Regions from separate parts of the Pseudomonas sp. Irchel 3A5 genome, predicted to be linked through region 1. Evidence: predicted binding sites of a transcription regulator. Region 1 holds the regulator's gene; each other region holds the start of a gene.
What was found. Region 1 encodes FliA, which starts transcription of late flagellar genes. Its sites were predicted from a motif close to CTAAAGTTTNNNNNNNNNNNGCCGNTAA; they were not measured.
Positions count from the first base shown of each region.

Region 2: a site for FliA is predicted at 2,342-2,369, ahead of CKW31_RS07405 (methyl-accepting chemotaxis protein). Genes of this name have one in related genera too.
Region 3: a site for FliA is predicted at 1,167-1,194, ahead of CKW31_RS27965 (methyl-accepting chemotaxis protein). Genes of this name have one in related genera too.

Region 1 is NZ_FYDU01000013.1:209,676-217,803, forward strand. Features, by position in the region: gene CKW31_RS21460 (chemotaxis protein CheA) at 1-2,115, opposite strand, end outside; gene CKW31_RS21465 (protein phosphatase CheZ) at 2,154-2,942, opposite strand; gene CKW31_RS21470 (chemotaxis response regulator CheY) at 2,962-3,336, opposite strand; gene fliA (RNA polymerase sigma factor FliA) at 3,626-4,366, opposite strand; gene fleN (flagellar synthesis regulator FleN) at 4,363-5,196, opposite strand; gene flhF (flagellar biosynthesis protein FlhF) at 5,312-6,640, opposite strand; gene flhA (flagellar biosynthesis protein FlhA) at 6,652-8,128, opposite strand, start outside.
Region 2 is NZ_FYDU01000004.1:100,349-108,476, forward strand. Features, by position in the region: gene CKW31_RS07400 (pyridoxamine 5'-phosphate oxidase family protein) at 1-551, shown strand, start outside; gene CKW31_RS07405 (methyl-accepting chemotaxis protein) at 634-2,274, opposite strand; gene CKW31_RS07410 (bpX6 domain-containing protein) at 2,454-5,354, opposite strand; gene CKW31_RS07415 (hypothetical protein) at 5,347-7,185, opposite strand; gene CKW31_RS07420 (hypothetical protein) at 7,185-7,619, opposite strand; gene CKW31_RS07425 (AAA family ATPase) at 7,616-8,128, opposite strand, start outside.
Region 3 is NZ_FYDU01000023.1:53,331-61,458, forward strand. Features, by position in the region: gene CKW31_RS27960 (sensor domain-containing diguanylate cyclase) at 1-1,097, shown strand, start outside; gene CKW31_RS27965 (methyl-accepting chemotaxis protein) at 1,240-3,036, shown strand; gene CKW31_RS27970 (ABC transporter substrate-binding protein) at 3,477-4,622, shown strand; gene CKW31_RS27975 (iron ABC transporter permease) at 4,632-5,717, shown strand; gene CKW31_RS27980 (ABC transporter ATP-binding protein) at 5,714-6,502, shown strand; gene CKW31_RS27985 (ABC transporter substrate-binding protein) at 6,805-7,857, shown strand.

The sequences.
Region 1 (8,128 bases):
AACGAAGCCGATCCGCTGAGTGCCCACCGAAAGAATCACCACATGCCCTTCGTGCTGCTCTTCGTGGACGGCCGAACTGACCAGCCAACGCTTGAGGTAGAACAGCGGCAGCGCCTTGTCACGCACAATCACGACTTCCTGACCATCGACGACATTGGTCGTCGACAGGTCCAGGTGGAAGATCTCGTTGACGTTGACCAGCGGGAAGGCAAAGGCCTGGTTGCCCAGCATGACCATCAGGGTTGGCATGATCGCCAGGGTCAACGGCACCTTGATGACGATCTTCGAGCCTTGGCCCTTGGTCGAGTAGATGTTGATCGTACCGTTGAGCTGGGCAATCTTGGTTTTCACCACGTCCATGCCCACGCCACGGCCCGATACGTCGGAGATCTCGGTTTTGGTCGAGAAACCCGGTGCGAAGATCAGGTTGTAGCAGTCGGTATCGCTCAGACGATCAGCCGCATCCTTGTCCATCACGCCACGCTTGACCGCAATCGCGCGCAGAACGTTAGGGTCCATGCCCTTGCCGTCATCGGAAATCGACAACAGGATGTGATCGCCTTCCTGCTCGGCAGAGAGAATGACGCGACCGCCACGGGGTTTGCCCGATGCCTCGCGCTCTTCCGGCGTTTCGACACCGTGGTCAACCGCGTTACGCACCAAGTGGACCAGCGGATCGGCAAGCGCCTCGACGAGGTTCTTGTCCAGGTCGGTCTCTTCGCCCACCAGTTCAAGGTTGATCTCTTTCTTGAGCTGACGAGCCAGGTCACGTACGAGTCGCGGGAAACGACCGAAGACTTTCTTGATCGGCTGCATCCGGGTCTTCATCACCGCGGTCTGCAAGTCGGCCGTTACCACATCCAGGTTGGAAACCGCCTTGGACATGGCTTCGTCGCCGCTGTTGAGACCCAGGCGAACCAGACGGTTACGCACCAGCACCAGTTCGCCGACCATGTTCATGATCTCGTCCAGGCGCGCGGTATCGACCCGCACGGTGGTTTCCGCTTCTGAAGCGACCGGCTTTTCAGCAGGTGGCGCAGCCGGTTTGGCAGGCGCAGGCGCGGCAGCCTTGGCGGGCGCTGGTGCGGCAGCCGGTTTGGCTGCAGCCGCCGGAGCAGGCTTGGCTGCTGGCGCCGCTGCTTTGGCAGGTGCAGCAACGGCGGCCGCAGGCGCAGCAACCGCGGCGGCTGTTGCGGCTATTTCTGGCTCGAATTTGCCCTTGCCGTGCAGCTCATCGAGCAAGGCTTCAAATTCGTTATCGGTGATTTCGTTATCTTTGCCAGCCGATGCAGCCCCGGCAGCAGCAGGCGCTGGCGCAACGGCAGGAGCCGCTGTGGAAGCGACCGCGGTGGCATCGAACGAACCCTTGCCGTGCAATTGATCGAGCAATGCTTCGAATTCATCGTCGGTGATATCACCGCTTTCAGCCTTGCCAGCCGGTGCAGGCGCTACCGCAGCGGCAGCAGGTGCCACGTCGGGAGCAAACTGACCTTTGCCATGCAACTGGTCGAGCAGCGATTCGAATTCCGAGTCGGTGATTTCGTCAGTTGCGGCTACGCCCGTTGCAGCCGGTGCAGCAGCAACCGGTGCTTGCTCCTTGGCTGCATTGAGCGAATCAAGCAGGTTTTCGAATTCGGTATCGGTGATCTCGTCGGAAGGCGCTTCGGCGACAGCTTCGACAGGTGCCTCCTCCACGACGTCAGCAGCAGGCGCTTCGTCAGCCGATGCCGGCTCCGCCAGGCGCGCCAGGGCAGCCAGCAATTCCGGTGTTGCCGGAGTCACTTCACTGCGCTCACGCACTTGACTGAACATCGCATTGACCGCATCCAGCGCTTCAAGGACCACGTCCATCAGTTCCGAATCTACGCGACGCTCACCCTTGCGCAGGATGTCGAAGACGTTCTCGGCGATGTGGCAGCACTCCACCAGCTCATGGAGCTGGAGGAAGCCGGCGCCCCCTTTTACAGTGTGAAAACCGCGAAAAATTGCATTGAGCAGATCTGCGTCATCCGGTCGGCTTTCCAGCTCGACCAACTGTTCAGACAACTGCTCGAGAATTTCGCCGGCCTCTACCAGAAAATCCTGAAGGATCTCTTCATCGGCGCCGAAGCTCATTGGGGTGCTCCCTAAAATTAACCGTCAACAGACCAGACTTAGAAGCCCAGGCTCGATAGCAGATCGTCTACATCGTCCTGTCCGGACACAACGTCTTCCCGTTTATCGGCATGAATCTGCGGACCTTCACCCTGTTTGATATGTTTTTCTGGATCTTTTTCTGCGCGGATGGATTCGTCGTCATGTTCGATGCCCGCAAAGCGGTCTACATGACTGGCCATGAGCACCAATTTCAGCAGATTGCTCTCGACTTCAGTGACCAATTGCGTGACGCGCTTGATCACCTGACCGGTCAGGTCCTGGAAGTCCTGGGCCAGCAGAATGTCGTTGAGGTGGGAGGAAACCTCATGGGTATCCTTTTCGGTGCGCGTCAAGAAACCATCGACACGTCGCGCCAGCTCACGAAACTCTTCAGCACTGACTTCACGCCGCATGAAACGCCCCCAGTCCGCGCTCAAGGCCTTGGCCTCGTCGTTCAGACTGTGCATCAGCGGGGTGCTTTCTTCGACCAGGTCCATGGTGCGGTTAGCCGCATTTTCCGTGAGCCTGACGACATACGACAGGCGTTCGGTGGCGTCCGTGATCTGGGACACCTCTTCGGCTTGCGGCATGTTCGGGTCAATCTGGAAGTTGACGATCGCGCTGTGCAACTCGCGGGTCAGCTTGCCGATTTCCTGATACAGGCCACGATCCCGAGCCTGGTTAAGCTCATGGATAAGTTGCACGGCGTCGCCGAAACGGCCTTTTTCAAGGCTCGCCACCAGCTCGGTTGCGTGTTTTTTCAGGGTCGATTCAAACTCGCCCATTGACGTTTCGTTGTTCTCCATAAAGCCCTCGCGGCATACATCAGCTATTGACGCGCTCAAAGATCTTGTCGATCTTTTCTTTCAGCGCCTGAGCCGTGAATGGCTTGACGACATAACCGTTGACGCCGGCCTGAGCCGCTTCAATGATTTGGTCGCGCTTGGCTTCTGCGGTCACCATCAACACCGGGAGGTGCTTGAGGCGCTCATCGGCACGCACTTTACGCAGCAGGTCGATACCAGTCATGCCAGGCATGTTCCAGTCCGTTACCAGAAAGTCAAAGGAACCGCTTTCCAGCATTGGCAACGCGGTAAGCCCGTCATCGGCTTCGGACGTGTTGGTAAAGCCCAGATCACGCAGCAGGTTTTTAATGATCCGCCGCATCGTTGAGAAGTCATCAACGATGAGGATTTTCATGTTCTTGTCCAATTCGACCTCCAAGCAGTCTTTGACGCGTTCAGCACCTGAACGCGCTGTTCAATCAATACCGGCACAGCTCACATCGGCTGCACGAAAACGACGGGCTTGGTAAATCAACAACTATGGAAACCGCACAGCAAATCCACGGACTGCATGAAAGCTATTGCTTTTAACAGTCCGTGGTACGAATGCCTGTATGGCCCCAGCCTTGTCCACTGTCCCACGTAACGCTTTGCACAGCCTGCTCACACGCAACACGTAATCACCAAGGATTACGTACCACTTGTCAACGCGCTCGCCACTCTCCCAAACGCCCTCGTAAACGAGCTGCGCACTGGCTGTGTAACTGGCTGACTCGAGATTCGCTGACCCCCAGGACCTCACCGATTTCCTTGAGGTTCAGCTCCTCGTCATAGTACAGCGCCAAAACCAGACGTTCACGCTCCGGCAAGTTGGCAATTGCATCTGCCAACGCAGCCTGGAAGCGTTCATCTTCCAGGTCGCGCGACGGCTCAAGCGAACCGCTTGCGCCATCCTCATGCAGTCCTTCATGTTCGCCGTCCTGCAAAAGGTCGTCGAAACTGAAGAGGCGACTGCCCAAGGTATCGTTCAAAATCCCGTAGTAATCATCGAGACTCAATTGGAGTTCGGCCGCAACCTCGTGATCTTTAGCGTCACGGCCTGTTTTTGCTTCAATTGAGCGAATTGCGTCACTGACCATGCGCGTATTGCGGTGAACCGAGCGAGGTGCCCAGTCGCCCTTGCGCACTTCATCGAGCATCGCACCACGGATACGAATCCCGGCGTACGTCTCGAAACTGGCACCCTTGGTGCAATCGTACTTGGTGGAAACTTCCAGCAAGCCGATCATCCCCGCCTGAATCAAGTCTTCGACCTGAACACTGGCAGGCAAGCGCGCCAGTAAATGGTAGGCAATGCGCTTGACCAGCGGAGCATACCGCTCGATCAAATCATATTGCGAGTTTCGGGACGCTTTGCTGTACATCTGATAGCCGCTCGCGGTCATTGAACAGGCCCTGCAGTTGTCTGGTAAACCAGTCGCTCAACGAAGAACTCAAGATGTCCACGTGGGTTGGCAGGCAGCGGCCAGGTATCGACCTTCTGCGCAATGGCCTTGAACGCCAGCGAACATTTAGAGCGTGGGAAAGCTTCGTATACGGCACGTTGTTTCTGTACGGCCTTACGCACACATTCGTCGTAAGGCACTGCGCCGACATACTGCAAAGCGACGTCCAGGAAGCGGTCAGTCACCTTGGTCAACTTGGCGAACAGGTTGCGCCCTTCCTGAGGACTCTGGGCCATATTGGCCAGGACCCGGAAACGGTTCATGCCGTAATCGCGATTGAGCAACTTGATCAGAGCGTAGGCGTCCGTGATGGAAGTGGGCTCATCGCACACCACCAGCAAGACCTCCTGAGCGGCCCGGACAAAGCTGACCACCGACTCGCCAATACCGGCGGCTGTGTCGATGACCAGCACGTCGAGATTGTCGCCAATGTCGCTGAATGCCTGAATCAGACCGGCGTGCTGCGCCGGGCTCAGATGAACCATGCTCTGGGTGCCGGAGGCAGCAGGCACGATTCGAATCCCGCCCGGGCCTTGCAACAACACGTCGCGAAGCTCACAACGACCCTCGATCACATCGGCGAGGGTACGTTTTGGCGTCAGCCCCAGAAGGACGTCGACATTCGCCAGGCCAAGGTCGGCGTCCAGCAGCATGACGCGCCGGCCGAGCTCGGCCAAGGCCAGCGAAAGGTTCACTGACACGTTAGTCTTACCGACGCCACCCTTGCCGCCGGTCACCGCGATCACCTGTACGGGATGCATGCTGCCCATGTTAATTGTTTACCTTGTCTTGCGTAGACCGAAGCCAGATTGCGGGCGACACGCTCAATGAAGAGCAATGCCAGGCAGACCACCGATGCAGGTAACTCTGAATAGTTCGCTTCACTTAACCGACCCGTTTGTTGGGGTTGTGGTAAAGGTCGGCGAACATATCCGCCATGGCCTCTTCGCTTGGCTCTTCTTGCATCTGCACATTGACCGCGCGCGTCACCAATTGGTGCCTGCGCGGAATGTGGAGATCATCAGGAATTCTAGGCCCATCAGTCAGATAGGCCACAGGCAACTCATGACTGATGGCAAGGCTGAGCACTTCCCCCAGGCTGGCAGTTTCGTCCAGCTTGGTCAGGATGCAGCCGGCCAGACCACAGCGTTTGTAGCTGTGATACGCAGCCGTCAGCACTTGTTTCTGGCTGGTGGTTGCCAGTACCAGATAATTACGTGATTTGATCCCGCGCCCCGCCAGACTCTCCAGCTGCATACGCAGAGCCGGATCACTGGCTTGCAGGCCCGCGGTATCAATCAGCACAACACGCTTGCGCAGCAGTGGGTCCAGCGCTTGCGCCAGTGACTGGCCTGGATCGACGTGAGTCACCGGCACGTTGAGGATGCGGCCCAATGTCTTGAGCTGCTCCTGAGCGCCGATACGGAAACTGTCCATGCTGACCAGGGCGATATTCTGTGCGCCGTACTTGAGTACGTAACGCGCTGCCAGCTTGGCCAGCGTGGTGGTCTTGCCCATGCCAGCCGGGCCGACCATGGCAATCACACCGCCTTCTTCAAGCGGCTCGACGTCAGGCACTTCGATCATCCGCGCCAGGTGGGCCAGCAACATGCGCCAGGCCTGACGTGGCTCGTCGATATCAGGGATCATTTCCAGCAGGTCGCGGGACAACGGGCCAGACAAGCCGACACGTTGCAGACGACGCCAAAGATTGGCCTGGGCCGGACGACTGCCCTGCAACTGATTCCACGCCAGGGAGCCGAGCTGGACTTCCAGCAGCTCACGCAGGCCATTCAATTCAAAACGCATCGAGTCGTAACCGCGCTGACCACCCGCTGGCGCAGCCGGAGCAGCCTGCGGCTGTACGGAGGGACGCGGCGGCTCTTCCAGCGTCGGCTCGATGTGGGTATCGGCAGCGCTCAATGGCAAACCGGCAAACAACTGGCGATTGGTCACGCCATCGCTGTCGCTACGGTTATTCAGTTCAGCCTGGGCCGAGACAATGCGCGACTGGGTTTTGCGCAACTCGTCCTCAAGCTCGATGTTAGGTACACGAGGAGCGAGCGCGGACAATTTGTAATCCAGAGCGGCAGTCAGCTCGACGCCACCGGCAATGCGCCGGTTACCGATGATGGCCGCTTCAGCGCCCAGCTCATCACGAACCAGTTTCATGGCTTGACGCATATCGGCGGCGAAAAATCGCTTAACTTGCATGTCTCACTACCTCAGCCGTTAGGCCCGACAGTCGCTACGATGGTTACTTGCTTGTTGTCAGGAATTTCCTGATACGCCAACACGTGCATATTTGGTACAGCCAACCGTCCAAACCGCGACAGCATGGCCCGAACCGGGCCTGCCACCAGCAAAATCACTGGTAAGCCTTGCATCTCTTGACGCTGGGCGGCGTCGATCAGCGAACGCTGAAGTTTTTCCGCCATGCTTGGTTCAAGGAGAACGCCTTCTTCCTGACCCTGACCAGCCTTCTGCAGACTATTGAGCAATATCTGTTCCAACCTTGGCTCCAGCGTGATAACTGGTAGCTCCGGCTCAATGCCTACAATGCTTTGGACGATTGCGCGGCTCAAGCCGACCCGGACTGCAGCCACCAGAGCGGCGGTATCTTGACTCCGTTGAGCGTTGTTGGCGATGGCTTCGGCAATGGTGCGGATGTCCCGCACAGGAACCTGCTCGGACAACAATGCCTGCAACACCTTGAGCAAGGCAGACAACGACAGAATGCCTGGAACCAGCTCTTCAGCCAGCTTGGGCGAGCCTTTGGCCAGCAATTGCATCAATTGCTGCACTTCCTCATGGCCTATCAGCTCATGGGAGTGCTTGTAGAGAATCTGGTTAAGGTGCGTGGCGACAACCGTACTGGCGTCCACCACGGTATAACCCAGCGACTGAGCCTGACTGCGCTGACTGATTTCGATCCAGACGGCTTCCAGACCAAACGCCGGGTCCTTGGCGGTAATACCATTAAGCGTACCGAACACCTGACCCGGGTTGATTGCCAGCTCCCGGTCCGGATAAATCTCCGCCTCTGCCAGCGTCACACCCATAAGCGTCAAACGATAGGCGCTAGGCGCCAGATCCAGGTTGTCGCGAATGTGTACGGTCGGCATCAGGAAGCCCAGCTCTTGAGAGAGCTTCTTGCGCACGCCCTTGATCCGCGCCAGCAGTTGACCACCCTGATTACGGTCTACCAGCGGAATGAGGCGATAGCCCACTTCCAGGCCGATCATGTCGATGGGAGTCACATCATCCCAGCCCAGTTCTTTGGAATCCTGAATACGCGTCGGCGAAGGCAGCATTTCCTGCTGACGCTTGACCTCTTCCAAAGCGACGACCTTGACCTGATTCTCTTTCTTCCACAGCAGGTAGCCGATGCCGCAAGCGACGAGGCCCAGACTGATGAAGGAGAAGTGTGGCATGCCAGGCACGAGGCCCATCACGATCATGATCGCGCCGGACACACCCAGCGCTTTCCAGGAAGTAAACATCTGACGGTTGATCATCTTGCCCATTTCTTCCGAACCGGAAGCACGGGTCACCATGATCGCTGCGGCGGTGGACAAAAGCAGTGATGGCAATTGCGCCACCAAACCGTCACCGATGGTCAGCAAGGTGTATATCTTGCCGGCTTCGGAGAAGGTCATGTTGTGCTGCAGCATGCCAACGAGCATGCCACCAATAAGGTTG
Region 2 (8,128 bases), on a different contig from region 1:
CGATGATCAAGGAGGTGGATCATATTCACCCCGCCTACCGACCTTTCATCGAGTCGGCACCCTTTGCGATTCTTGCTTCGTCAGGCCCCGATGGACTTGACGCATCGCCACGTGGCGATCAGGCAGGGTTTGTTCATATCGAAGACAGCAAAACGCTTTATTTGCCCGATCGGCGCGGTAACAACCGAATCGATACCCTACGCAATATCGTCACTGATCCCAGGGTTGCACTCCTTTTTCTCATACCCGGGGTCGGGGAGACATTGCGGGTCAACGGCACGGCACAGATATCAGTGATCCCGGAGTTGCTGGCGCGTTTCGCCGTGAACGGCCAACTGCCCAAATCGGTGCTGCGGATCACCGTTACCAGTGTTTACTTCCAGTGCAGCCGTGCTGTTATCAGAGCGGGACTTTGGGATGCAACGCGTCACGTGGAGAGAAGTAGGCTGCCGACTGCCGGGAAAATATTGAAGGAAATCTCGGCTGCCGAAATCGATGGCGATGCGTATGACAAGGCATTGCCGGGGCGTATTGCTGATACGTTGTATTGATCGACTGGGAAGAAACCGATGGTCGCAGGCGGCTCACTGGCTGAGCCGCTGCGTTACCCATCGATATCCAGGTGCTAAGACATCAAAGCTTGAACTTGCCCACTAACGTATTGAACGAAATCGCCAGACGCGACAATTCCTGACTCGAAGCGTTGGTCTGGTTTGCACCGGCGGATGTCTGGGTCGACAGGTCCTGGATGTTCACCAGGTTGCGATCGACTTCGCGGGCTACCTGAGCCTGTTCTTCGGCTGCGCTGGCGATCACCAGGTTGCGTTCGTTAATCTCGCTGACACCTGCGCTGATTCGCTCCAGTGCCAGGCCCGCTTCAGTCGCCAGCGACTGCGTGCTTTGAGCCATCGACTGGCTTTTGCTCATCGACTGTACGGCCTCGTCAGCGCCTGCGCGTACGACCTTGATCATCGCTTCGATTTCGCCAGTGGAGGCTTGAGTGCGGTGTGCCAGTGCCCGGACTTCGTCGGCGACAACGGCGAAACCTCGACCCTGTTCACCGGCGCGAGCGGCCTCGATGGCGGCGTTGAGAGCCAAGAGATTGGTCTGCTCAGCAATACCGCGAATCACGTCCAGCACCTTGGTGATGTCACGAATCTGACCGGCCAGGGTTTCGACACGCTGCGTGGAATCGTTGATGTCCCCTGCCATGGTGTTCATCGCCGTTACCGCCTGCTGCACTTGATGCTGGCCTTTGATCGCATCTTCTGCGGTCTGGGTCGACACCTGTGAGGTGCTGACCGCATTACGGGCAACCTCTTCCACTGCGGCGGTCATCTCGTTTACCGCAGTCGCGGCTTGCTGAATCTCGTCATTCTGACGAACCAGGCCACGTGTGCTGTCTTCGGTCACGGCGGTCAATTCTTCGGCAGCCGAAGCCAACTGGTCGGATGCATCGGCGATCTGCTGCACGGTGCCTTTGAGGTCTTTTTGCATGTTGGACAGCGCTTTGAGCAGTTGCCCGGTTTCATCCTCGCTGTTCGATGTGATCTCTTTGGTCAGGTCGCCCTGAGCAATGCGGGTGGCACTTTCCACGGACTGATAAAGCGGTCGGGTAATCATGCGGGTGACAAACAGGCCCAGAGCGATGGCGGCCGCGGCTGCAACAAGCCCACCAATAATCAGCGCCCACGTCACTTGATGGTTGGTATCGTTCCCTGCGGTAGCCACGTCAAGCGCTTGCCGGGCATTGGACTCGATCATGATTTTGACTTCGCCAATGGTCTTGCGATATGCCGGTGTTGCGTTGGAATCAGCAAGCCTGGCGGCTTGGTCGACGTCGCCACTTTTCAGCAGCGAAAAGACGTTTTCTGCGGCTGCGATGTACGCTGGCCAGTCCCGCTCGAAGTCATCACCGGCAGCACGCTCGTCAGCTTCGAGGGGAGTGGCGCGGTAGATCTTGAATTGTTGCTCAGCCTCGGCCTGGTTGTCCTTGAAGGATACAACGACAGCGTTGATGTCTTCCGGCGCGGCTTTGCGCAAAGCCAGATTGATGGCTCTGAACATGTCCCGGTGGGTGGCAATCACGTTGGCTTTAACCGAATCGGTTTTCTGAATCGATACCAGGTTGTTGCTGACCGTGCTCTGCAACAGGCCGTAGATGCTTGAGATCCCGCTGTACCCCAGCGCCGCAACACCGACCGTGATGACCGCGCATAGACCAAAAGCAAACAGCAGCTTTGATTTGAGCTTCAGATTAAGGAACTGGGACATTGGGAGTACTCAGGCTTGTAGTTGTTAGAGTCGAGGGCTCCACGCATCAGCGCCCTCTCTAGCAGCGTTATCGACTGGGAGTGGACAAACTTGATTGTCCTGCAACACCCCGGAGAACACTGCTTACAACCGGGCTTAACCGGACTCCCGCACAAGCCTTGTAAACACCCGATCCAGCCTCAGTTAATCGTCAAATTACGCTGAGTCCCCTCTTCGGCATTGATATGACTCAGCCGCCCCTGATCATCAAACATGAGCCAGTCGGCACCTGAAAGGCGTGTCCTCACTTCGGGTCGAGGCCATTGCAGCGTTGCGCAAAGGCGGTCGCTACCCCGGTGGATGAACTGCCAGCGGGTGTCATCAAGCGAAACGAGATAACCGATGAGCAGCCAGTGTTCAAGCAGGAGTACTTCAACAGGGTCGTCTTCAAACCCTTCAATACACCCAGGCAAGCGATAGCCCTTGCGGCTGCCACGCTGTTCGATCACAAGGACGGGATCATCTTCTCTTTCACGCTTGATGCGAAATTCGGCGACGTCACTGGATGCACTGAACAACTGACGGCCGTCATCAAAGACGGTCTTCGAGGCAGGTTCGCGACTCATCAGGCGACGATCAGGCAATCGGTAATGCCACAGTTCACTGCCCGACTCCGGGTCGGAGAGCCAAAGGTATTCGCCATGAGCATCGTCCTTCAGGCCCAGAATACGGCCTGGCAGATCACTGACATGCCACAGTGTTTCAAACCCTCGATCCACGTCGACCACTCGCAGTTGCCGGTTTTGCCCAATGGTCCAGGACGAACCGTTGAAGATCCTGGCGAATACGTCGAACTTATGAACGCCCAGATCCGTTGCGGTGCGATTAACCAGATCCAGCTTGCTGATCCTCCAGGCTTCGCTTCGGCGAACCAGCACCAGCGCCACTTGTTGGCTGTGGGCCATCACGATGGCTTGCGCCGGTACTGAAAAGTGAAAAAGGCGCTTGCCGGACGCATCGACGACCACTGCACCCGCCTCGCCCAATGCCAGCAAGTAACGCGAGTCTTCCAGTGTCACGGCATCCAGTATGGCCCTGCTGCCCATGGCGGGTGCTGACCATTCAAGCGTCGTATCAACGCTGTCCAGAGGCTGTTTACCCCGGCGAGGCAGCGCTTTGCCAGGCAGGTCAGCCTGGAGCAGTTTGTCCTTGCTCATGATGACCAGCGCCTGCAGCTGGTTATGGGTCAGCCGCCCTTGTCCGCCTGCTTCATCCGCAACGATCGCGTGTATCGTCGCGCCGGTCAGCCATGCCAGCGCTTTTGCGTGACTCTGGTGCTGCAATAATGCCTCGGCCAGGGCGGCACGCTCAGCGAAGCGCTGAGGATCATCGCGAAGTTGCTCCACCCATTCCCCGTAGGCCACCAGCGTGTCAGGCAACAGAATCGCTCGTTTGACCAGTGCCCTGATGGCAAGGCGTCCACCAGCAGCCTCCGCATCAAGCAGCCATTGAGCCGCCCGGCCACGCTCGCCAGGCAAACTCCAGATGGCGTCGACAGCCTGCATCCAGAGACCTTTGCCGATCAACGATTCGGCCCATTCAAGTCGCAAGCGCCGGGCACTGTCAGGCTGTTTTTGCTCAAGCATCATCACGGCATCAGCAAACGCGTCGTCACGACGAGCCACCAGCACCGCCCGCTGCCAGTTACCGGCTAGGCACAGTAAGCGCACGATCACGGCTGCGGGCATGTCCCACGTCAGCGCCAGGTCGGCGGCTTGTTGGTACCGCTCGTGCTTTTCCAGATAGTCGAGCGCTTCCTGGCGCTCTTTCAGTAGCTCGGCCAGAACGAACACTGCTTCTTCAACACGGCCTTCCCGGTCGAGCCTTTCAAACGACTTCCGGTATAAGTGCTTGAGGCGGTCTTTAAGGTCATCTTCAAAAAGCATCGCGTTGGCAGGTCCGGAACGCTCACCTACAACAAGCTCCTGACGCCGTTGCGGAGTCCCAAATGCCTGCTCCCCCGTGCTCTGGCCACCGTCCAGTGGAATGGCGTGGCGCAGGGCTTCTTCCAGGTCGCCGTTTTCGAACATTTCCATCATGCGTCGCATGTACTCTGCCTGGCGTTTGCCATAGAGCGCAGAAAGCGGTGAGCGAAGTGTCAGGCGTGTCAGCCAGCGACGCCATCGATTGACCTTGGGCTTCGTGGGCATGGCGCGCGGTGCAATCCCCGGCTGGCTCCGGGATTGAGGCACCCCATACCCCCTGGAGGGCTGGCCAGCAAGAAAACGGCGAACCCCCAACAGCAACAGAGTAAACAACGTTGCGCTGATCAGGATTCCCAGAATCACTGCGCCGACATCCGGGGAATCTGCCGCCGACGGCGACATGGTTTGACCCTTTTTATCGTGAACAGCCATCCAGATAAAAGCGGCAACCAATATCCCGCTGATGCCGAGCTTCAGCCAGGGTAGCGATGCCACCTCGGGGCTCTTCCACGGGTTGTCCACTGGCCTATCGGCAGCCTGATCAGAGATTTTTTCAGGCGCGCTGCCTTTGCGTTCCAGCAGCGCCTTCATGATTTCGTCCCGCTCAGGGCTGACAGGCCGCAGCACACCGCCGAGGATCTCGCGCACGTCGGACGCAACAGCAGGCGCTTCGACAACCGGCTCCGGCAGCGCCAGGCGACAGTCGTAGGTATCCAGCAAGGTGTAGCCGCTGACATCGATCCATTGCCCTGGCGTGATTAGTTTGGCATCGCGCAATTGCAACGCGCTGACGTGGCTGGCACGCACCAGCCAGACATCGGCTGCGGGCAGGCTGCGCGCTTCCTGCGGGGTCAGGAGAGCCGAGCACAGCGCGTCGCCTTGCCGTATCAGCGGCCAGCCCACCTGGGTTTCACACATCACGGATTGGGGGTGGCGGAACTGCAACAGATCGCCGTCGGCGAAACGATAGACGCTCGACCCGGTCTGCCATTGATCGAGGATAAGTCTTGCTCGCTCCTGTTCATCAAACCTTTCGTGGGAGAACCATACCCCTTCAATGTGCTGATGACCGACCAGCACCGGACGGCGAATCAGTGTCGAATCATGCTCAAGCATCCGTGCCTTTCCTGTGTTCGTCCGATGTTTCATTGCAGAATATCTGCAGGCGAAAAGCATTGAGTGGCAACGAATAAACCAACAATTCACGGGTGGTATTGGTCAAGGCAGCGATAAGGCCGCTTACAGGGCAAAAGCTGATTTTGGCGATGGGGTTAGAGGTCGTGAACAACACACGCGATTGGCCATTACCACTTCGTAGCGTGACGGATTGCCGCCTGGAACTGTACACAACCAACGAAGAGTAATCGTCGCCCTCTTGCTGCCACACACCGATTCCTTTCCAGCCACTGGACAGATGAAGGGTCTGCGTCCGCACCGAGGCATTCGGGGCCGCGACCAGTTGCCAGCGCTCGCCTTCAGGCGTGACAGTAACCAACGCACAGCCGCCAAAGCCACTTTGCCATTGCTTGCCGCTGGCAAACAGCACCTGAGTGACGCCATGAGCGTCGCCCACCACGTAACCGGGTGACACCACGCCCTCAGCATTGATCGAGTGAGCGTACAGACGTCCGGCATCACTGCGAATGTAGGCTGCCCGATCCTTGTCGACTTTGGCCAGGCCCAGCACGTTGTCCGCCAGGTAATGAGTGATGCCTGACCTGGGTTTGGCGGGCGAACGCGACGTTGCTATCGCCCAAAAAGCCAGATGCCCGTGGTTATCCAGCAAAAAAAGCCGGCCTGTAATGCTGTTGCGCAACCAGACGATGGGCAGAAAGCTGGCCGTGCCGGGCGGTAACTTCAACTCCTCCGGCTCCGGTTTGAGGACAGGAACCAGTCCTGACATGTTCCAGAATGACAGTTGCTGATGGTTACTCAGCACGCCTCCGAGTTTGTTGTGCATGAATGTGATGCTGAGAGGGTTCCACGCCGGGTTCCACAACTGACGGCGAATTTCGAGCGGTTTTTTTTGCCCGTCTGCTGGCAGCTTGATCAACACCACGCCGGGCTCATCAAGCATTTTCATGGCGATGTGGGTGCCCGCGCTTGCAATGACCGGCAGCGAGGTCAGCGATACCCGCGGCACACTGCCTTTAAGTACGGGAGCCTCAATGGTTTCCCCGGTGAATTGACCTTTCAGTAGCTGCAGGGCCAGTTGTTCGTCCGGGATGGGCAGCGAGACACGTCGGGGGCTGGAACTTTGCAACTCAAAGGACAGGTTTTCCCCGTCCAGACTGCGATGCACTTGAGCCCGGTGGGTACAGAGCTTGCCGTCGGTCCTGGGCAGACGCTGCCCGACGACCCAGCACTCTCCGGCGTCATGTTGCTGTTCGGTAAGCCATTCACTCCAGGTCTGCCAGTGCTCGTCACTCGCCACTTCATAGGTACGGGCGTCAAGCAAACGCCTGAGCTGTGCCGGTGTATCGAGTTCATGGAGTTCAGGTGCCTGCTGCAGAATGCCCCAGCGTAGCTCGGCACCCGCTTCCTGGGCGCGTCGTCCAAGCAATATCAGTAACGCAAGGTGAACCAGTCGTGCAGCGCCCAACTGCAAGGGACCGGCATCAAACAGAACCACTATCAGCCGGTTTGCTTGCCGGGCGCGGCATTGCGGTGCGACAAACAGGTGCTCGCCGGCTGCAGCTCGCCGCAAGAACTCATCGGGCACTTCATCGGCCAACAACCATTCGCTGGAAAGTAAGCGCTCATAGGGACCTCGGCGCTGCAGGTCACCCAGGCCGTCGGGTTCGGGCACCCCGCCTTGCTGTTGCCCGCGCAACGGGCCGAGCATTGGATTCAGACGCCCCAGCAGGTCGGCGAACATGGGCAAATGCTCGGGGGCAAACCATTCCAGCCACTGGCGCCAGGGTTGAAGACCTTCAGGTAATTGCATCAGCGTTGCGCCCAATAATCCTGGATGATCAGCAAATGCTGAGACGTAACCGGAAGTTGACGATCGAGGGGCACCACAGCGGACGGCTCACGCCACAGCAGCAGGGGGGAGCGCGAAAAACTGGACGACAACGCCTGCCCGAGCAGATCAATCGGCACATCGGGCTCCCAACTGGTGGGCAACCAAAGGCCAGGCGCTCGCTCATCCACTGCTGCGTACTCCACGCCATCGACCCATGGCAATTCGCCGACAGCACCGGACACTACCATCACATCGCGATTGGCTGTGACTTGCAGGCGTCCTGCCTGCTCGGTCGGCATCAAGGACAGCCGTGCGTGCAAACGCCGTGCTGCCTCGCCCCACGCGACGGCAGCCCGGGGTTCGGCTGGAGTCAGACGAGGCCGCCAACTCCAGGTCTTTGCGTAGCCACTCACGCCGAGGTCGACAGCAACTGGGCCAGTTGCCCACGGACTTCCTGCAAGCGTGCCGGTATGGTCTGGGTGTTGAAGTTGGCATCGATCTCGCGAAGCAAGCCTTCAAGCAAAGGGCTGGCCGGTGTTTCGCTCCGGGCCAGGTAGTCCTCGGCCGTTTCCAGCAGACGGCTGAGCCGCGACATCGGCTGCAGGGTCGCCTCCTCTACTGCACTGAACAAATGACTGTTGCTGGACTGCGCAAAAATGTCACGCAGGACTTCGCGACCGTGCTGCTGAATTTCCTTGGTCGGCAACACATACAGCAGCGGCCACAGGTCTGCATCACTGGCCTCAAGGCGCCCGCCCAGCAATGCGGCTGCCGCGATCAGTCGCTGAGACTTGACGATGCGGCGGTCCGAGAGCTGGATACCGGCCTCACGCAGACGCCGGATTGCGCGAGCCAGTGAGGACCGAACCTGAGTCAGATCAACCTGTTTCAGCGCCTGTCCCAGAGTGTCCAGCTGGCTCAA
Region 3 (8,128 bases), on a different contig from region 1:
TGCGTGAAGGTGTCACCGCTGACCTTGAAGTGCTGATCGTCAATGGCGATGGTGCAGTCCTGTACCCACAACAGATGATCGGCCAAAAGCACCCCGAGCTGCTTGCAACTCAGCGACTTTCCACCAGCGAGAAGCCAGCCGACGCGCCGGAATGGTCAGAAGACGCCGACTACTTGTCCAGCGTATTGAAAGTACCGACGCCACCTTCCGCCAATCTGGCCTGGTACATCGTCGTTCGCCAGCCGCTGGCTACCGCTCTGGAGCCTGCGCGGATCCTGCTTTACAAGCTGTTGATACTGGGCGTTGCCGCCGCACTGGCATTTGGCCTGGTCGCATATTACCTGGCGCAGTATATGAGCCGTCCCATCGAACAACTGGCAAAGGCTGCCAAGCAGGTCCAGGCCAAACAACCCGGTGCCGATTTCCCTCAGGCGCATTCGGTCCGGGAGATCGCCCAACTGGGCCAGTCCATTCAGAGCATGACCGAATCGCTGCTGAACAAGGAACGCGAGCTGCAAGACACCAATGCGTCACTTGAAGCCACCGTCGAGCAGCGCACTGCCGCCCTCACCCAGGCCAATGCCGAGCTATTGAAATTGGCGACCCACGACGCCTTGACCGGTGTTTATAACCGTCGCCGTTTCGACGAAAAGCTCGCCGAATGCAACCAGCTGTTTGAACGCAGCGGCCGCCCCTTCGCCCTCCTGTTCATCGACGCCGATCACTTCAAAAACGTCAACGACACCTACGGTCACGCCACCGGTGACGACGTGCTGCATCAATTGGCTCAAATCATTCAGGAAAACACCCGCGCCAGCGACTTCGTGGCCCGCTACGGCGGTGAAGAGTTCGCCGTATTGCTGCCAGAGCCTGAAGGTGCGGAAAGCCCGGAAGTTGTGGCAGAAAGGATTCGCAAAGCCGTTGCCGAGGCGACCTTTGACCTGGTTGGGCAAATCACCGTCAGCATTGGTATCGGCCTGGCAGATACCGCAGATGCCAATACAACGGCGCTGATCAAACGGGCTGATCAGCAGCTTTATCACGCCAAGGCGTCAGGCCGAAACAGGGTGGCGAGCAAGGCCACCATAGACATATAAGAATATCCGTCAGATCGCTGACAACCTGGCTGGATCGCGTCTGTTTACAGTTGCCCGTAACGGAACAGGTTAAAGCTTTGGCCTCAGCGGTCGACGATTACCTATTAAAGAATAATTATTAGTTTTTCGGAGGAGCAGCGGCATGGGGATGTTCAAGGCGTTGTATGAGTCCATCGAAATGCAGTTTTTCGATTCTCTGACGAAAAAGCTCTCGAGTCTTTTTCTGCTGGTTGCCGTCAGTGGATTGCTGTACTGGATTGCCTTGAGCATTCGTGCAGACATCGTTCAGCAGTTACGCAGCGCACAACTGGACGCTGCCCTGCTCGGCCAGATTGAAGGCAGCCTGAACGGGCTCAGCAACGCCATCTTGTTCAGCACGCTGTTTACGCTGTTCATGGTCAGTTTCATGGTCTGGTATTTTCGTCACCTGATCGTGCGCCCGGTCACCCACATGACCCATGCGCTTGCAGAAATCGCTAACGGTGAAGGCGACCTGTCCAAAGACCTGCCCCTGCTGACCCACGACGAAATTCGCGTACTGGCCAGCACCTGCAACCGATTCCTGGGCAAGCAACGGGAAATCATCAGCAACGTCCAGGCCCTGACCGTCCACATCGCCGTTGAATCAGCGCGCTCGTTGAAAAACATCAGCGACTCCAGCGACAGCGCCACCCATCAGGCCCGCTTCGCCAAGGAAGTAATGGATCAGAGCAACATGGCGGTCGGTAATATTCAGGAGGTTTCCCAGCAGACCCAGGGCATCTCCAGCACCACTGCGCAAAACCTGAGCATGGCTCGCGATTCATACGCGGAACTGCTGGAGGTCACCGGCAACATCAGCGAAATATCCAGTAGCCTCAATGAATTCGGCACTCTGGTCTCGGCGCTCAATCAGCGTTCGACGAGCATCAAATCCATCGTGGGCCTGATCCAGCAGATTTCGTCGCAGACCAATCTGCTGGCGCTCAATGCCGCTATCGAAGCGGCTCGCGCCGGGGAAAGTGGCCGGGGCTTTGCGGTGGTGGCTGATGAGGTGCGTACCCTGGCGCAGAACGTCAGCAAGGCCACCGATGATATCTCGCAGAACATCGACGCCATGCTTCAGGAGGTGAGTTCCACCCACGAGCAAACCACGCAAATCAGTCACAGTGCCCGGGAAACCCAGAAAGTGGTTGAACGTGCTTCCGGCCATTTCGAAAGCATGATCGGCGACTTTGAATCCACCAATGGCAAGCTCGCTGACATCGCCGCACACATTCTGCAGTTCGCGGAAAGCAACACCGGTATCAACGACCGGGTGACGCAGATTTACGCTGACAGCCAGTCCATTGATCAGCGCATGCAGCACTCAGCCACTGCAACCCGGGATCTGTCGGGCGTTGCCGAGCGCGTGCAGACCATGCTCGGCAAGTTTGTACTGGGCCATGGTGCGCTGGATGCCGCCATTACCCGCGCCAGCCAGTGCCGTGACATTCTGCAGACACGACTCGCCGAATTGCACCGCAGCGGCCTGAACCTGTTTGATCAAAACTACAAACTGATCCCTAACACTGATCCCAAGCAGTACCTGACCAGTTATACCGAACGCTTCGCCCAGGTCTGCCAGGAAGAGTGCGACAAGCTGACCAAGGGCACCAAAGGCGGCAAGGTGTCGTTCATCGTCGACACCAAGGGTTACTGCCCGGTGAACAACAGCTGGGTATCCAAACCACCGACCGGTGACCGCACCATCGACCTGCCGGTATGCCGCAACAAACGCATGTTCTCCGACCCGATCGGCCTGCGTGCGGCGGGCAACACCCAACGTTTCCTGCTTCAGACCTACCTGCGCGACACCGGCGAAATCATGACTGAGATCGACGTGCCCTTCTTCTTCGACGGCCGCCATTGGGGCAATCTGCGGATGGGCTTTGACGCGGCGGTGTTGTTGGCGGAGTGATTGGGGGGCTCCTGGCTAACCAAATTGCCTGCAACCCAGGTATTGATATTGTAGGAGCTGCCGAAGGCTGCGATCGCGGCGTATCAGGAGAAATGCTTTTAAAATGTAGGAGCGCGCTTGCCCGCGATTACGCCAGCACAGACGATATATTCATCGGCTTATAGCCAGAATCGCGGGCAAGCGCGCTCCTACCGATCCTATGTTTGCTTAGCGACAGCGAGGTATCAGGGACATCGGGGCTACAGAAAATGCAATTCAATCCCCAGGCCAATCTCGGCTCTCACAATGACATCTCAAATTGTCAGAGGCACCTTGCCGGGTGTAGATGCTAAAACCTGACGAATGAGAACAATTCCGTTACCCTGTGCGCACTTTTTTACGGCGGATATGTCGTGCTGCCTGCGGCCGATTCGTCCTCATCTCTCGGTATGGGTAATTCAATGCGCCTGTTCAAACACCTCGCAGTCGGCGTCAGCCTGCTGCTAGCCGGTCAGACCCTGGCCTTCGCAACCACCTATCCAGTCACTGTCACCGACGTTGCCAACCGTCAGGTTGAAATTCCCGCCGAACCCAAGCGCATCGTCCTGCAGGACGGCCGCGATCTGTTCACCCTGGCCCTGCTCGACCGCGCCGATCCATTCCAGCGCGTCGTGGCGTGGAACAACATCATCAAGCGTTCCGACCCCAACACCTGGAAAGTCTTCGAAAACCAGTGGCCAAAAACCGCCAACCAGGCCACTGACATGAAGTTCGGTGACGACGGTGATCTCAATCTCGAAGCGGTCGTCGCCGCTCGCCCGGACCTGCTGGTATTCCAGACCCGCGCCCGGGCTTCGCTGGAAAATGCTGGCGTGGCGCAGAAGCTGGCCGCGCTGAAGATTCCGGTGCTGTTCGTCGACAGTGATCTGGAGCCGGTGGTCAACAGCCAGAAAACCGTAGCCCTGCTCGGTCAGGTGCTGAACCGCGAAGAAGAGGCCAAGGCCTACATTGATTTCTACAAATCCCGATTGGCTAAAGTCGAAGCCATTACTCAGGAACACAACAAGAAACCCTTGGTGTTCGTTGAAGCCAAAGCTGGCCAGGGCGGCGCATCGGCCTGCTGCTTTACCCACGGCGATGTCTACTGGGGCAAGCTTGTTCAGGCGGCAGGTGGTGTGAACCTCGGCTCTCAACTGTTACCGGGCGCGACCGGCGATGTCACGCTGGAAACCGTATTGGGCAAACAGCCGGACGTATACGTCATGACCGGTACCCAGTTCCCGGGTAACACATCCGTCTCGCCACCGTTTGGCTTCGGTGATAGCGTCAAGCTCGACGCCATCCAGCGTCAGTTGAAGTTGCTGGAACAACGTCCAGGCTTTGCGCAACTCAAGGCCAGCCAGAACGGTCGTGTGTACGGTGTCTACCACCAGTTCTACGCCAGCAGCTGGAACATTCTGGCAGTGGAAAACCTGAGTCAGGCGTTCTACCCGGACAGCGCTAAACAGCTGGATGCAGATGCCAGCCTCAAGTCGCTGTTCGCCCTGACCGGTATCAAGGCAGTCCCTGCGATTCTGTACGCCACTGCGCCTGCTACTGGTAAATGACCCACACCCATGACGACCTCTATCGGTAAAGCTTCATCCGACATCAGCAGCTACCAGACCCGTTACACCCATACCGTGTGGAAGCGCACGGTATTGCTGATCAGCCTGCTGGTGATCGCTGTGGTGGCTTTCATTGCCGACCTGATTGTCGGCTCAGGGACACTGACGTTCGGTCAGGCCATGAGTGGACTGTTGCAGCCTGACAGCGTAGATGCCAGCACTCGCGTGATCCTTTGGGAGCTGCGCATGCCCATGACGCTTATGGCGGTGCTCGCGGGCACGTGCCTGGCGCTGGCCGGGCTGATGATGCAGACGGTACTCGATAACCCTCTGGCGGAACCCTTCACGCTGGGGATTTCCTCGGCCGCGGGCTTCGGCGCGTCACTGGCGCTGGCCTTCAACTTTTCCCTCGGCAATGCCTTGCCAGGGTTTGGCGCCGACTTGCTGGTGACCGGCAACGCCTTCCTGTTCTCGTTGCTGACAGTGGGCATCATTCTGCTGCTGACCCGCGGGCATGTGGGCCTGCAGGCGATTACCCTGCTGGGGATCGCCGTGCATTTCGTGTTCAGTTCGTTGCTGGGTCTGGTGCAATACGTGGCGAGCGTCGATCAACTGCAGAGCATCGTGTTCTGGCTCATGGGTTCGCTGCTGCACGCGACCTGGAACAAGGTCACGCTCTGCGCGATCATCGCAGCCATTGCCATTCCGGTGGTGCTGGTTCAAGCCTGGGCACTCACAGCATTGCGCAGCTTTGGCGAACAAGCCGTAGTGTTCGGCATTCCGGTACGCCGTATTCGCACCATGATGCTGATGCTGGCTGCGCTGTTGGCCGGCGCGGTGACTTCGGTGGTCGGCATCATCGGCTTTGTCGGTCTGGTGGCTCCGCACGTGGCGCGTCTGCTGGTGGGCGAAGATCAACGCTTCACCATCGGCGTGACCATCGCCTGCGGCATCATCTTCGTCACCCTCGCCTCTCTGGCCAGCAAGTTGATCGTGCCAGGCGCAGTGCTGCCCATCGGCATGGTCACTTCGCTGATCGGCTTGCCATTCTTCATCATTCTTATCCTGCGCGACCGGAGACTGACCTCCCGATGAGTTTCTCCACTGCTGACTATCGCGTAACGATCCACGGCCGGACCATCCTCGACGGGCTGGCGGTGAAAGCCGAAGCAGGTCGTACCCTGGCGCTGCTGGGAGCCAACGGTGCGGGCAAATCGACGTTCATGAAAGGCTTGTGCGGGCTGACCAAAGCGCAGGGCTCGGCCACCATCGACGGCATTGACCTGCTGGGTTCATCTGCGGCAGTACGGGCCAAACTGATTGGCTACGTTGCTCAGGATCTGGCGCATCTGGACGTAAGGCTGTCCACCTACGAACTGCTGTTGCTCGCTCAGCACGGTAGCGCACGCGGCTGGGCAACCGGCAAGGATGCGCAGCGCAAAGCCAGCGAAATGCTTGAACTGCTGGGTTTGCAGCGCTTTGCCGAATGCCAGCCTGGGCAGCTGTCCGGGGGCGAACGGCAGATGATTTCCCTGGCACTGGCACTGGTGCGCAGCCCGCGTCTTCTGTTGCTCGATGAGCCGACTTCGGCACTGGATCTGGCCAATCAACTGCAGATTCTCGATGCGGTCAGTGCCTATACCCGCAAGGAAAACATCGTCACCCTGGCGATTTTCCACGACATGAATCTGGCCAGCCGCTACGCCGACGACACGTTGATGCTGCATCACGGCCACGTGCATTGCAGCGGCCCGACGCGCAGTACATTGACTCCGGAAAACCTTGCACATGTGTATGGGGTTGATTGCCGGGCGATCAGCGTCGACGACGGGGCTTTCACCGCGATTTATCCGGTGTCGGTGCTGCAAACCGCGAGCTGACATACTCTCTCTGTAGCAACTGCCGAAGGCTGCGATAGCGTTCAACCTGACACACCGCTATCGCAGCCTTCGGCAGCTCCTACAAACACCGCGTCGCTGACAGAGAAAACACTTGGCGGCCGTTCAGCGCACGACATGCCGTCCCTCCTCCCCTTTTCGCAATAAAGCGCTTCTGCGCCACGCATTTGTGCCCGCTTCATTTCCCGACATGCCAGTAAATTAAAGGCACGGTCCCGCAGAGCGACCGACAGCAAATCTCCAGCTCGCTCAAGAAATCTGCCAACCATCGGGGAGAACTTCATATGACAGCATCGAGTATCCGCAGCTTCAAACTGGCGAGTCTGGCAATCCTTACCGGCTGCGCCAATATGGCGTTCGCTGAAGACATCACATTTGTGTCCCAGGGCGGCGCTTATCAGGAAGCGCAAAGCAAGGCGATCCTCGAGCCTGCCGCGAAGAAACTCGGCCTGACGCTGAAACAGGACAGTTCGCCCAAAGCCTATCCCATCATCAAAACCCAGGTCGAAAGCGGCAAAGTCACCTGGGATGTCGTTGACCTGCCGACCGGCGACTGCGTACGCGGCCAGCAGGAAGGCTTGTTCGAAAAGCTCGACCTGGCGCTGATCCCCAACGCGGCGCAATTACCCGCGGATCTGAAGGATGATTACAGCGTTGGCTACATCAGCTACTCGACGGTGCTGGCTTATCGCACCGACGCTTTCAAAGGCGACAAGGCACCCAAAACCTGGGCGGATTTCTGGGACACGAAGAAATTCCCGGGGCAGCGTTCGTTGCGCAACCTGCCGCGCCCGACCCTGGAAATAGCCCTCTTGGCCGACGGCGTCGCCCCCGACAAGCTCTACCCGCTGGATGTAGAACGCGCCTTCAAGAAACTCGAAGAAATCAAACCGCACATTTCTACTTGGTGGACGTCGGGCGGTCAGTCCGCACAACTGATCAGCGACGGCGAAGTAGACATGATTCAAGCGTGGAACGGCCGCATTACCGCGGTGCAGGCTGACGGCGCGCCTGTGGCGTTCGATTACAACCAGGGCGTACTGGAAACCAACTCCCTCTGCGTACTCAAAGGCTCGCCACACAAAGTCGCGGCAATGAAGTTCGTCAACGAAGCCATCGACGCAAAACTGCAGGCGGCATTGCCAATGATCATCGATTACGGCCCGCTCAACCCCGAAGCCTTCAAGACCGGCACGATTCCCGCTGAGCGAGCTGCCAAACTTCCATCCGCGCCGGAAAACATCGCCCGTCAGGCTCTGCTGTCGGCCAAATGGTGGGCGTCTGCAGACGGCATCAAGGCAGAGGAACGCTGGTTGTCGTTCGTGCAGAAGAAGTAACAACTGAACGCCTATCCCGGTAGGAGCGAACTTGTTCGCGAGGCGGCAGCACTGACTCACCGCATCAAGCCCTCTCGCCAACAAGTTGCCTCCTACCTGACATCGCCGCCAAATGGGCATCGACATCAAGGCAGAGGAACGCTGGGTGTCGTTTGTGCAGAAGAAGAAGTAACAACTGAACGCCTATCCCTGTAGGAGCGCACGAGCACCGCGAGGCCGCGATAGCGGTGTATCAGACAAGTCGCCATCGCGGCCTCGCGGTGCTCGTGCG